Regions from separate parts of the Enterobacter cloacae complex sp. genome, predicted to be linked through region 1. Evidence: predicted binding sites of a transcription regulator. Region 1 holds the regulator's gene; the other holds the start of a gene.
The links. Region 1 encodes Fur, which represses iron uptake genes when iron is present. Its sites were predicted from a motif close to ATAATAATGAGAACNACTATCAA; they were not measured.
Positions count from the first base shown of each region.

Region 2: a site for Fur is predicted at 3,423-3,445, ahead of bfd (bacterioferritin-associated ferredoxin). Genes of this name have one in related genera too.

Region 1 covers NZ_LT991957.1:3,446,310-3,453,529, reverse strand. The annotation lists gene seqA (replication initiation negative regulator SeqA) at 1-2, opposite strand, end outside; gene ybfF (esterase) at 186-959, shown strand; gene ybfE (LexA regulated protein) at 1,088-1,375, shown strand; gene fldA (flavodoxin FldA) at 1,531-2,061, shown strand; gene fur (ferric iron uptake transcriptional regulator) at 2,353-2,799, shown strand; gene chiQ (ChiQ/YbfN family lipoprotein) at 2,892-3,218, opposite strand; gene chiP (chitoporin ChiP) at 3,266-4,663, opposite strand; gene glnS (glutamine--tRNA ligase) at 5,110-6,777, opposite strand; gene nagE (PTS N-acetyl glucosamine transporter subunit IIABC) at 6,947-7,220, opposite strand, start outside.
Region 2 covers NZ_LT991957.1:1,648,229-1,655,448, reverse strand. The annotation lists gene fusA (elongation factor G) at 1-2,049, shown strand, start outside; gene tuf (elongation factor Tu) at 2,119-3,303, shown strand; gene bfd (bacterioferritin-associated ferredoxin) at 3,480-3,674, shown strand; gene bfr (bacterioferritin) at 3,747-4,223, shown strand; gene DBR02_RS08395 (prepilin peptidase) at 4,207-4,680, opposite strand; gene rpsJ (30S ribosomal protein S10) at 5,061-5,372, shown strand; gene rplC (50S ribosomal protein L3) at 5,405-6,034, shown strand; gene rplD (50S ribosomal protein L4) at 6,045-6,650, shown strand; gene rplW (50S ribosomal protein L23) at 6,647-6,949, shown strand; gene rplB (50S ribosomal protein L2) at 6,967-7,220, shown strand, end outside.

The DNA.
Region 1 (7,220 bases):
ATCTTAATCCAGTGCGATATCTTATCTGAATACAAGTCGTTGAGATTATAGGTTCAAATCCCAACAGCGGATAGCGTCAAACCAGGTTGGCGGCAAAAGTCAGATTAAACTGGATCCTTGCCCCCGGGCGGCAGAATGGTCAACATGATACCCTAACCTGACAAACCTAAAAAAAGAACTTTGCCATGAAATTGAATACCCGAGCGCAAACTGCACAATCGCCGAACAATAATTCTCCCATCGTACTGGTTCACGGCCTGTTTGGTAGCCTGGATAACCTGGGCGTGCTGGCGCGCGATTTAGTGACCGATCATGAGATCCTTCAGGTTGACATGCGAAATCACGGTCTTTCCGGGCGCTCGGAAACGATGACCTACGCGGCCATGGCGCAGGATCTGCTTGATACACTCGATGCGAATAATATTCAGAAAGCGACGCTCATCGGGCATTCAATGGGCGGTAAAGCGGTGATGGCGCTCACCGCGCTGGCCCCCGAGCGGATTTCCGGGCTGGTGGTCATTGACGTTGCGCCCGTCAATTACGACGTTCGCCGTCACGATGAGATTTTCGCTGCCATCAACGCCGTGACGGCGTCAGGCGTCTCCACACGCCAGCAGGCGGCTGCCGTTATGCGCGAGCATCTCGATGAAGAAGGCGTGGTGCAGTTTCTGCTGAAATCATTTGTCGACGGACAATGGCGCTTTAACGTTCCGGTCCTGTGGGATCAGTATTCGCATATTGTGGGCTGGGAAACCGTCCCCGCCTGGCCGCACCCTACCCTCTTCATTCGTGGCGGCAACTCTCCTTACGTTACTGATGCGTACCGTGACGCGCTGCTGGCGCAATTCCCGCAGGCACGCGCTCACGTCATTGCCGGTGCCGGGCACTGGGTACATGCAGAAAAACCTGACGCCGTCCTGCGCGCCATTCGCCGCTATCTCACTGATACCGCGAATTGATTAAAAAGCCAGCGACCGGAAGACGACGGGCTTCCAGTCGTTGGCGTGTGGATTTGGGTGATGTATGATGGCGCGCTTATCGCCCGGGCATTAGCAGGGCGGCGTGTATCCCCCGAAGTCTCAGAATCATGGCCAAAGAACAAACGGACCGTACGACACTAGATCTGTTCGCGAATGAGCGTCGACCGGGACGACCGAAAACGAATCCGCTTTCGCGCGATGAACAGCTGCGTATCAATAAACGCAACCAGCTTAAACGCGATAAAAATCGTGGGCTTAAGCGTGTCGAACTGAAGCTGAATGCCGATGCCGTCGATGCGCTTAACGCGTTAGCTGACGCGCGCAACATAAGCCGCAGCGAACTGATCGAAGAGATGCTGATCGCCCAGCTTGAGACGTTACGCGGCAAGGCGTGAGTCAGAAAATCCTCAATATTACCTTTTTCATGTAGCACAGAGTGCAGTCCTGCGTGATAGCTGTTTCCGCAGGGTTGTCTGTTCTGCTATTATTGCCCTTATCCGTGGACAATTTGCGCCACCATACCATTAAGTTTCAAGAGGTTATTTTACTCATGGCAATCATCGGCATTTTCTTTGGCAGTGATACCGGCAATACTGAAAATATCGCAAAAAACATTCAAAAACAGCTCGGTAAAGACGTTGCTGATGTGCATGACATCGCCAAGAGCAGCAAAGAAGATCTCGAGGGCTATGACATCCTGCTGCTGGGCATCCCGACCTGGTACTACGGTGAAGCCCAGTGTGACTGGGACGATTTCTTCCCGACGCTGGAAGAAGTTGACTTCAACGGCAAGCTGGTTGCCCTGTTCGGCTGCGGCGATCAGGAAGATTATGCGGAGTATTTCTGTGATGCGCTGGGCACCATTCGCGACATCATTGAGCCACGCGGCGCGGCGATCGTCGGTCACTGGCCAACGGCGGGCTATCACTTCGAGGCTTCTAAAGGTCTGGCAGATGACGAGCACTTCGTTGGCCTGGCCATTGACGAAGACCGCCAGCCAGAGCTGACCGCTGAGCGCGTAGAGAAATGGGTTAAGCAGGTTCGCGAAGAGTTGAACTTGGACGATATCCTTAACGCCTGATATCCCTGCGGCGCAGCTCCGGTTGCGCCCGTTTTCCAGGTAAAACCGATTAAATTAATTGCTACAAACTTTTAACTTTTTCGCTCAGACCTGTACAATATCCCCCTGGTAAAAAGTGGGTGCCATCGAACAAGTTTATTGGTGATACCACGTTTTTATAAGCATACTTTGCTTGAGACTTGCAGTTTTCATTTAGGCATGGCAGTTCTATAATGAGACGCATTATCCCAAGTGCATTTTCTGTCACTTCTTCTTTTGAAGTGAATCGTTTAGCAACAGGACAGATTCCGCATGACTGACAACAATACCGCATTAAAGAAAGCTGGCCTGAAAGTAACGCTTCCTCGGTTAAAAATCCTTGAAGTGCTTCAGGGGCCAGACAATCACCATGTCAGTGCGGAAGACCTTTACAAGCGTCTTATCGATATGGGTGAAGAGATTGGGCTGGCAACCGTCTATCGTGTGCTGAACCAGTTTGACGACGCGGGCATTGTTACTCGTCATAATTTCGAAGGCGGCAAGTCCGTGTTCGAACTGACTCAGCAGCACCACCACGATCACCTGATCTGCCTCGACTGTGGCAAGGTCATTGAATTTAGCGATGATTCCATTGAATCACGCCAGCGTGAAATCGCCGCCCGTCATGGCATCCGCCTGACTAACCACAGCCTGTACCTGTATGGTCACTGCGCTGAAGGGGATTGCCGCGAAAATGAACATGCGCACGACGCAAAATAAGTGAGTGTTCATACTCTGAGCCAGCCGTGAGGTTGGCTTTTTTTTTGCCTGAAAAAAGCCCGGTGACACTGCGCCACCGGGCGTAAAGCAACTTATTTATTGTTATTGCGTATCTCGTTCCAGATCTTATCGCAACGCTTCGCCACTTCCTGATCGTTACCGGTTTTACGCGCCTGAATGCAGGCCTGGTAATCCATCACGCGAACGTTTTCCTGCGTGGCGAATTGCTCATGGGCTTTGTCTTTTTTCAGCACGTTCAGCACGCTTTGACAGGCCTCAATCTTCTCAGGAGAACCCTGTGCGGTATTGATGCACGCGCTGTAGGCCTCTTTCAGACGGGAGTCCTCTTTCGGCGCCTGATCCTGCACGCATGCCACCAGCCCGAAGGCCAGCAACGCAACGATTACCCTTTTATTCATCATGTTCAGTCTCCATAACGGCGGGACACCGCCCGCCGCAGCATTCATCAGAAGATGGTAAATGGCGCAATGACCATGAATTTCACGTCACGTTCATCCTGGAAGATGTTGCCGTAGCCGCCCGCGTAGCTCGGGATATCGGAGTGGTTGTCATACTGGGTGAAGTGCAGTTTGAACATCGTGCCTTTCGCACGGCCCTCCTGAAGGGTGTAAATCGCATCCAGGCTGTATGAAGACTCTTTCAGACGGTAGTTTGGATCGTAGTACGCGTCTGGCGTTGCCATATCCCCGGGCTTCGCATCCCAGGCGTACGCGTAGGATGCTCCCACTGCCCATCCGGGCAGGTTCCAGTTTTTCAGGTCATACATTGCGCCGAAGAAGACCGCCTTTTCGCCGTCGGCGTTAAAGTCAGAGCGGTTATCCCACCAGATATCCAGACGACCGTTAGAGGAGGCGTAGGTAGGCGTCATACGTTGCAGGAAGTAACCCTGCTGCCCTTCGGCCTTAACCCACGTCCCTTCCAGGCGTAAATCAACCTGGCCGACCTTGTAGCCGAAGGTCAGCGCCTGCAACCATGCGGTACCGTCATAGATATCATTTACGCTGCCATCGCTGACCTTATCGCGCGTGCCGTAGAACTGATAGCTGGTACTCAGCGGGCTACCTGCGATATCAAATTTATAGCTGGCCTTAGCAAAGTACTGATCGATATAGCCTTCAGCCTGACCGAACGCCGCTTCCAGCACCAGATCGTTTTTAAAGTCATACTTCGCGCCAAGAGAGTGGAGATACTCGACTTTGGTTTTTTTATCGTTCTGGTAGAACTTGTCCATCTCAATGTGCCACGGCGCTTTGTACTCGTTGGTCCACATATAGGAGAAGCTCAACGCCCCCGCATCGCCGTAGTCAAAATTAGCGCCGGCTTCCGCCCCCTGATAGGTACCTGGCATAAAGCTCCAGTGCGGCGCTAACAGCGTTTGTCCTGTTGGCTGGATATACCCCCCGCGCGCCCAGACCGGACCATATTTGAATTTTGCCGCCGCTTTATAGAGGCTGATACCGCTTTTATCGCCGGACCAGTCTTCGTCGTAGGCTTTATTGCTGGAGGAGAACGCAATTTCGTTCGGGTGGCCGCTGTCGCCATTTTCGGCCATTTCAATTGCGGTGAAAGCAGCAATATCAATCCCGAACATATCGGCGGCATATCCCGACTGGAAATCCAGGTTGGCGTTCCAGGTCGAGTGAGAAAGGTTGGTTTTGTATTTATTTTCAGTGACGTCTTTACGGTCACGCTCACGCTGCCAGTAATAAATACCGCCCGTGAGGGTGGAATCTTCAATGAAGCCTGCTGCTTTTGCCTCTGGCGCAATCACCAGGCCCGACATTGCTGTCACACCGGCGATAGCCAGCGCCAGCGCACTACGTTTGCCACTGAACGTACGCATAGATTATTCCTCTTTGACGAATTAAAACGCCTTAAACGGCGAAAAACAGAAAAGACCAAAAGGTCAGGGGTAGTCAGAAATACCCTCGAATTAACTACCGTCTTTAGGTTATTTTTCGCGGCGCGAATTATCAATGCTTTTAATCAGGCAAAAGTCAGGATTATGACGAAGAGCACATATTTCGTAGTGATTTGTAACAATTAGCAGGAGCCGAGTGCTGGCGGGGAACCGGTGGATTTTCAGTAAGTAACGCCATTAATATTTATCTATTTTTATCCCTTTCCGTTTTTCGTAAATAAACAAACTTTTTTTAGAAAAATAAGTAGCACCTCATTGACCCGTTCTGATGGCTTATAATAATTTCGCCTGCGCTTAACGATATGATCGTTAAATAAAAAAACGCCGCATTACGCGGCGTTTGTTTCTCATTGACCAGAGCAGCGTTATTATTCGCCGATCTTAGTCCAGGTATCACGCAGACCCACGGTACGGTTAAATACCGGTTTTTCTGCCGTGCTGTAGCGGCTGTCCAGGCAGAAGTAACCTTCACGCTCAAACTGGAACGCCTTGCCGGCCTCAGCGGCCTTCAGGGACGGCTCAGCATAGCCTTGCTTAATGACCAGCGATTCCGGGTTGATGGTTGCGAGGAAGTCTTCCGCCGCACCTGGATTCGGCACGCTGAACAGGCGATCGTACAGGCGGATCTCAACAGGCAGCGCGTGCTGGGCGCTCACCCAGTGGATTACGCCTTTCACTTTACGGCCATCCGCCGGATCTTTGCTCAGCGTCTCTGCGTCGTACGTACAGAAGATGGTCGTGATGTTACCTTCCGCATCTTTTTCTACGCGCTCGGCTTTGATGACATAGGCGTTACGCAGACGCACTTCTTTACCCATCACCAGACGCTTGTACTGCTTGTTCGCTTCTTCACGGAAGTCAGCACGATCGATCCAGATTTCACCGCTGAACGGCACGTCGCGGGTGCCCATTTCCGGTTTGTTCGGATGGTTAGGCATAGAGACCAGCTCGCTTTCGCCCTGCGGATAGTTTTCGATAACCAGCTTAACCGGGTCGATCACCGCCATCGCGCGCGGCGCGTTTTCGTTCAGATCTTCACGGATGCAGGATTCCAGTGAGGCCATCTCAATGGTGTTGTCCTGCTTGGTGACGCCGATACGTTTGCAGAACTCACGAATGGACGCGGAGGTGTAGCCACGACGACGCAGGCCAGAAATGGTCGGCATGCGTGGGTCGTCCCAGCCTTCAACGTGCTTGTCGGTGACCAGCAGGTTGAGCTTACGCTTGGACATCACGGTGTATTCCAGGTTCAGACGAGAGAACTCGTACTGACGCGGATGCACAGGAATGGTGATGTTATCCAGCACCCAGTCGTACAGACGACGGTTGTCCTGGAACTCCAGCGTACACAGCGAGTGCGTAATACCTTCCAGCGCATCGCTGATGCAGTGGGTGAAGTCGTACATCGGGTAGATGCACCACTTGTTACCGGTCTGGTGGTGTTCAGCGAACTTAATGCGGTACAGCACCGGGTCGCGCATCACGATGAACGGAGACGCCATGTCGATTTTGGCACGCAGGCACGCTTTGCCTTCTTCGAAGCCGCCGGCACGCATTTTTTCAAACAGCGCCAGGTTCTCTTCCACGCTGCGATCGCGGAACGGGCTGTTTTTGCCGGGCTGAGTCAGCGTACCGCGGTATTCACGGATTTCGTCAGCAGACAGCTCGTCAACGTAAGCCAGACCTTTGTTGATCAGTTCAACCGCATAGGCATACAGCTGATCGAAATAGTCTGAGGAGTAGCAGATATCGCCAGACCAGTTGAAGCCCAGCCATTGTACGTCGTTTTTAATCGACTCAACGTATTCGATGTCTTCTTTAACCGGGTTGGTGTCATCGAAACGCAGGTTGCACTGCCCCTGGTAGTCTTGCGCGATACCAAAGTTCAGGCAGATCGATTTAGCGTGACCAATGTGCAGGTAGCCGTTTGGCTCCGGCGGGAAACGCGTGTGCACCGTGGTGTGCTTACCACTGGCCAGATCTTCATCGATGATCTGACGAATAAAGTTACTCGGGCGGGCTTCTGCCTCACTCATCGTGGATTCCTCAAAGCGTAAACAACGTATAACGGCATATGATCTTATAAGCCGGACGTAGTGACAACCCTTAAAACGTTCCAGAAGAAAATAATGGGGGCATTTGCTGCAAAAAAAAGCGGCGGAGGATTTCCCCCGCCGCTAAAGGCATAACTCTACTCAGGAGCGATTACTTGCCTTTAATCTCATACAGTGGCGTCTGGCCCGCAACTACCTGACCCTGCGCCTGGAGTACCAGACCGCTAAAGTCGTCGATGTTGCTGCACACCACAGGGCTTATCATGGAGCGCGCGTTGGCGTTCAGGAAGTCCAGATCCATTTCCAGGATCGGCTGACCTGCCACCACTTCGGCACCCTCTTCTACCAGGCGAGTAAAGCCCTGACCGTTCAGCGCAACGGTATCGATACCCATATGGACAACGATCTCCGCGCCTTTCTCAGTT
Region 2 (7,220 bases), 1.8 Mb from region 1:
AAAACCACTACTACCGAACGTATTCTGTTCTACACCGGTGTAAACCATAAAATCGGTGAAGTTCATGACGGCGCTGCCACCATGGACTGGATGGAACAGGAGCAGGAGCGTGGTATTACTATCACCTCCGCAGCGACTACTGCTTTCTGGTCAGGTATGGCTAAGCAGTACGAACCGCATCGCGTAAACATCATCGACACCCCAGGGCACGTTGACTTCACCATCGAAGTAGAACGTTCCATGCGTGTTCTTGACGGCGCGGTAATGGTTTATTGCGCAGTTGGTGGTGTTCAGCCACAGTCTGAAACCGTATGGCGTCAGGCGAACAAATATAAAGTTCCACGCATCGCGTTCGTTAACAAAATGGACCGTATGGGTGCTAACTTCCTGAAAGTTGTTGGCCAGATCAAAACCCGTCTGGGCGCGAACCCTGTTCCGCTTCAGCTGGCAATTGGTGCTGAAGAAGGTTTCACCGGCGTTATCGACCTGGTGAAAATGAAAGCGATCAACTGGAACGAAGCAGATGCGGGCGTTACCTTCGAATACGAAGATATCCCGGCAGAGATGCAGGACCTGGCTGACGAATGGCACCAGAACCTGATCGAATCCGCAGCAGAAGCTTCTGAAGAGCTGATGGAGAAATACCTGGGTGGTGAAGAACTGACTGAGCAAGAAATCAAATCTGCTCTGCGTCAGCGCGTTCTGAACAACGAAATCATCCTGGTAACCTGTGGTTCTGCATTCAAGAACAAAGGTGTTCAGGCAATGCTGGATGCGGTAGTTGACTACCTGCCATCCCCGGTTGACGTTCCTGCGATCAACGGCATCCTGGACGACGGTAAAGATACTCCGGCTGAGCGTCACGCAAGTGATGACGAGCCGTTCTCTGCACTGGCGTTCAAAATTGCTACCGACCCATTCGTGGGTAACCTGACCTTCTTCCGCGTTTACTCTGGTGTGGTTAACTCCGGTGACACCATCCTGAACTCCGTGAAAGCGGCGCGTGAACGTTTTGGCCGTATCGTACAGATGCACGCTAACAAACGTGAAGAGATCAAAGAAGTTCGTGCGGGCGACATCGCTGCTGCTATCGGTCTGAAAGACGTGACTACTGGTGACACCCTGTGTGACCCGGATCACCCGATCATTCTGGAGCGTATGGAATTCCCAGAGCCGGTAATCTCCATCGCGGTTGAACCAAAAACCAAAGCTGACCAGGAAAAAATGGGTCTGGCTCTGGGCCGTCTGGCGAAAGAAGACCCATCATTCCGCGTATGGACTGATGAAGAATCTAACCAGACCATCATCGCTGGTATGGGTGAACTGCACCTGGACATCATCGTTGACCGTATGAAACGTGAATTCAACGTTGAAGCGAACGTGGGTAAACCTCAGGTTGCTTACCGCGAAGCGATTCGCGCGAAAGTTACCGATGTTGAAGGTAAACACGCTAAGCAGTCTGGTGGTCGCGGTCAGTACGGTCACGTTGTGATCGACATGTACCCACTGGAGCCGGGCTCTAACCCTAAAGGTTACGAGTTCATCAACGACATCAAAGGTGGTGTAATTCCTGGCGAATACATCCCTGCCGTTGATAAAGGCATCCAGGAGCAGCTGAAAGCTGGTCCTCTGGCTGGTTACCCGGTTGTAGACATGGGTGTTCGTCTGCACTTCGGTTCTTACCACGACGTTGACTCCTCTGAACTGGCGTTTAAACTGGCTGCGTCTATTGCCTTTAAAGAAGGCTTTAAGAAAGCAAAACCAGTTCTGCTTGAGCCAATCATGAAGGTTGAAGTAGAAACTCCGGAAGAGAACACCGGTGACGTTATCGGTGACTTGAGCCGTCGTCGCGGTATGCTGCGTGGTCAGGAATCCGAAGTAACTGGCGTTAAGATCCACGCTGAAGTTCCGCTGTCTGAAATGTTCGGATATGCAACTCAGCTGCGTTCTCTGACCAAAGGTCGTGCATCATATACTATGGAATTCCTGAAGTATGATGATGCGCCGAACAACGTTGCTCAGGCCGTTATCGAAGCCCGTGGTAAGTAATCCACAGGATTAAAACCTAAGTCCCGTGCTCTCTCCGAAGGGGAGAGCACTATAGTAAGGAATATAGCCGTGTCTAAAGAAAAATTTGAACGTACAAAACCGCACGTCAACGTTGGTACTATCGGCCACGTTGACCATGGTAAAACTACCCTGACTGCTGCAATCACTACCGTACTGGCTAAAACCTACGGCGGTGCTGCTCGTGCTTTCGACCAGATCGATAACGCACCAGAAGAAAAAGCTCGTGGTATCACCATCAACACCTCTCACGTTGAGTATGACACCCCGACTCGCCACTACGCACACGTAGACTGCCCAGGCCACGCCGACTATGTTAAAAACATGATCACCGGTGCTGCGCAGATGGACGGCGCGATCCTGGTTGTTGCTGCAACTGACGGCCCTATGCCTCAGACTCGCGAGCACATCCTGCTGGGTCGTCAGGTAGGCGTTCCTTACATCATCGTGTTCCTGAACAAGTGCGACATGGTTGATGACGAAGAGCTGCTGGAACTGGTAGAGATGGAAGTTCGTGAACTGCTGTCTCAGTACGATTTCCCAGGCGACGACACTCCAATCGTTCGTGGTTCCGCGCTGAAAGCGCTGGAAGGCGAAGCAGAGTGGGAAGAGAAAATCATCGAACTGGCTGGCTACCTGGATTCTTACATCCCAGAACCAGAGCGTGCGATTGACAAGCCATTCCTGCTGCCAATCGAAGACGTATTCTCCATCTCCGGTCGTGGTACCGTTGTTACCGGTCGTGTAGAGCGCGGTATCATCAAAGTGGGTGAAGAAGTTGAAATCGTTGGTATCAAAGAGACTGCGAAGTCTACCTGTACTGGCGTTGAAATGTTCCGCAAACTGCTGGACGAAGGCCGTGCTGGTGAGAACGTTGGTGTTCTGCTGCGTGGTATCAAACGTGAAGAAATCGAACGTGGTCAGGTTCTGGCGAAGCCAGGCTCAATCAAGCCACACACCAAGTTCGAATCTGAAGTGTACATTCTGTCCAAAGACGAAGGCGGCCGTCATACTCCGTTCTTCAAAGGCTACCGTCCACAGTTCTACTTCCGTACAACTGACGTGACCGGTACCATCGAACTGCCAGAAGGCGTAGAGATGGTAATGCCAGGCGACAACATCAAGATGGTTGTGACTCTGATCCACCCAATCGCGATGGACGACGGTCTGCGTTTCGCAATCCGTGAAGGCGGCCGTACCGTTGGCGCGGGCGTTGTTGCTAAAGTTCTGGGCTAATTAATTATCCCTGAAATAAAAAGGACGCTTCGGCGTCCTTTTTTATTTTCTGACCCTTTCCCTGTCACAAACTTTCGCATTTTTTAACCGCTCCCGGCCCGTATCCTGGCGTATGTGCTATTGTAATCATAACCATTCTCACTTACACTTTGCGCATATTTTGAACGGGAGTCTTTATGTACGTTTGTTTATGTAATGGTGTAAGCGACAAAAAAATTCGTCAGGCCGTTCGCCAGTTTCAGCCACAATCATTCCAGCAGCTTCGCAAGTTTGTTCCGGTGGGAAATCAATGCGGTAAATGCGTTCGCGCAGCGCGTGAGATCATGCAGGACGAACTGATGCAGATCCCGGAATTCAAAGAGATCGCGTAAGCCTCTATCTTTTTTTTGACATCCCCGTAGCCCGTTCTACGCTTCAATGAGTGGAAGCGGAGGGACTATATAATGAAAGGTGATGTTAAAATCATAAGTTATCTCAATAAATTATTGGGAAATGAGCTGGTCGCAATCAATCAGTATTTTCTCCATGCAAGAATGTTCAAGAACTGGGGACTGACTCGCCTCAACGATGTGGAATACCATGAGTCCATTGATGAAATGAAACACGCCGATAAATACATTGAGCGTATTTTATTCCTTGAAGGCATCCCTAACCTACAGGATCTGGGAAAACTGGGCATCGGTGAGGATGTCGAAGAGATGCTGCGTTCCGATCTCCGGCTGGAGCTGGAGGGCGCAAAAGACCTGCGTGAAGCCATTGCCTATGCAGATAGCGTACATGACTACGTCAGCCGCGATATGATGATCCAGATCCTGGCCGATGAAGAAGGGCATATCGACTGGCTGGAAACCGAACTGGATCTCATCAGCAAAATTGGCCTACAGAACTATCTCCAGTCTCAGATTAAAGTGGAAAGTTAATCAGGCTTTCCCAGCCAACGCATAAACCCGCTGCTGCCAGAAATGGCCCAAAAGGCAGTGGGTTTTTTAATGCCCCTTTATCTGGGTTGATTAACGAGAAACCCGTCAGGTATAGCAGCGCCATCAATGCGGCCACTAACGCCAGTATTGGGAGCGCACACCAGCCGTGCCATGCCCCCAGCGCCGCCAGATATTTTACATCGCCATACCCCATCCCTTCACGTTGGCAGACAAGCCGATAGCCCCAATAGATGGCGGCGAATCCAACATAGCCTGTCATCGCACCCACCACCGCGCTCGGTAAAAAATCAGGATGGAGACAAAGCTGGTAAAGCAGGCCCGTCCAGAGCAGCGGGCAGAGCAAGCGGTCGGGAAGGAGCCCATCGCGAATATCTGCGCGTACCAGCAAGGCCGACAGCGAAAAATAGATTAGGAGAAAGGGGAGGGTCATTAACATGGCACAGGCCTCAAAAGGATTTGAGCGCATATTCTTTCTAATCCCTGTGCCCGGCAATGTGCAAAATCCGCAGTTGCGTAGCCGCTTCAGGAAAAGCGATGAGACAAGAGCTATTGCAGAAAAAGTTGCGTGGCCACACGCACACTATGCCTTTAGCGCTTAATTTCTAAACGGCACTTGCGTCTTGCCCAGATTTACGTATAATGCGCGGGCTTGTCGTAATTGACGGCGGGTTCAATCTGAACCAGAGTAGCTCACTTTGTTACTCAACAATGCTCCCAATTGGGGAGCTACGTAAGAACGGTTACACTCTCCCATCAATCGTAATGGGTTTGAGGAGTAATCATTTTCGTTTATAAAATAATTGGAGCTCTGGTCTCATGCAGAACCAAAGAATCCGTATCCGCCTTAAAGCGTTTGATCATCGTCTGATCGATCAATCAACCGCGGAAATCGTCGAGACTGCTAAGCGCACTGGTGCGCAAGTCCGTGGTCCGATCCCGCTGCCGACCCGCAAAGAGCGCTTTACCGTTCTGATCTCTCCGCACGTTAACAAAGATGCGCGTGATCAGTACGAAATCCGCACTCACAAGCGTCTGGTTGACATCGTTGAGCCAACTGAGAAAACCGTTGATGCTCTGATGCGTCTGGATCTGGCTGCCGGTGTAGACGTGCAGATCAGCCTGGGTTAATCAGGTCATCGAGCGATTGAGAGGTTGAAACAATGATTGGTTTAGTCGGTAAAAAAGTGGGTATGACCCGCATCTTCACTGAAGATGGCGTTTCTATCCCAGTAACCGTAATCGAAGTTGAAGCAAACCGCGTTACTCAGGTTAAAGATCTGGCTAACGATGGCTACCGCGCTATTCAGGTTACCACTGGTGCTAAAAAAGCTAACCGTGTAACCAAACCAGAAGCGGGTCACTTCGCTAAAGCTGGCGTTGAAGCTGGCCGTGGTCTGTGGGAATTCCGTCTTGCTGAAGGCGAAGAGTTCACCGTAGGTCAGGACATTAGCGTTGAGCTGTTTGCTGACGTTAAAAAAGTTGACGTAACCGGTACCTCTAAAGGTAAAGGTTTTGCTGGTACCGTTAAGCGCTGGAACTTCCGTACCCAGGACGCTACCCACGGTAACTCCTTGTCTCACCGCGTTCCGGGTTCTATCGGTCAGAACCAGACTCCGGGCAAAGTGTTCAAAGGCAAGAAAATGGCAGGTCAGCTGGGTAACGAACGTGTAACCGTTCAGAGCCTGGACGTAGTACGTGTTGACGCTGAGCGCAACCTGCTGCTGGTTAAAGGTGCGGTCCCGGGTGCAACCGGTAGCGACCTGATCGTTAAACCAGCTGTGAAGGCGTAAGGGGATAGCAATGGAATTAGTATTGAAAGACGCGCAGAGCGCGCTGACTGTTTCCGAAACTACCTTCGGTCGTGATTTCAACGAAGCGCTGGTTCACCAGGTTGTTGTTGCTTATGCAGCTGGTGCTCGTCAGGGTACTCGTGCTCAGAAGACTCGTGCTGAAGTAACTGGTTCTGGCAAAAAGCCATGGCGCCAGAAAGGTACCGGCCGTGCGCGTTCAGGTTCTATCAAGAGCCCGATCTGGCGTTCAGGTGGCGTGACCTTCGCTGCGCGTCCACAGGACCACAGTCAAAAAGTTAACAAAAAGATGTACCGCGGCGCGCTGAAAAGCATTCTGTCCGAACTGGTACGTCAGGATCGTCTGATCGTTGTCGAGAAGTTCTCTGTTGAAGCGCCTAAAACTAAGCTGCTGGCACAGAAACTGAAAGACATGGCTCTGGAAGATGTGCTGATCATCACCGGTGAGCTGGACGAGAACCTGTTCCTGGCCGCGCGTAACCTGCACAAGGTTGACGTACGCGACGCGACTGGTATCGACCCGGTTAGCCTGATCGCCTTCGACAAAGTCGTAATGACTGCTGATGCTGTTAAGCAAGTTGAGGAGATGCTGGCATGATTCGTGAAGAACGTCTGCTGAAGGTGCTGCGCGCACCGCACGTTTCTGAAAAAGCGTCTACTGCGATGGAAAAAACAAACACCATCGTTCTCAAAGTTGCTAAAGACGCGACCAAAGCAGAAATCAAAGCTGCTGTGCAGAAACTGTTTGAAGTCGAAGTCGAAGTCGTTAACACCCTGGTAGTTAAAGGGAAAGTTAAACGTCACGGACAGCGTATCGGTCGTCGTAGCGACTGGAAAAAAGCTTACGTCACCCTGAAAGAAGGCCAGAACCTGGACTTCGTTGGCGGCGCTGAGTAAGTCGGAGGAGTAATACAATGGCAGTTGTTAAATGTAAACCGACATCTCCGGGTCGTCGCCACGTAGTTAAAGTGGTTAACCCTGAGCTGCACAAGGGCAAACCTTTTGCTCCGTTGCTGGAAAAAAACAGCAAATCCGGTGGTCGTAACAACAATGGCCGTATCACCACTCGTCACATCGGTGGTGGCCACAAGCAGGCTTATCGTATTGTTGACTTCAAACGCAACAAAGACGGTATCCCAGCAGTTGTTGAGCGTCTTGAGTACGATCC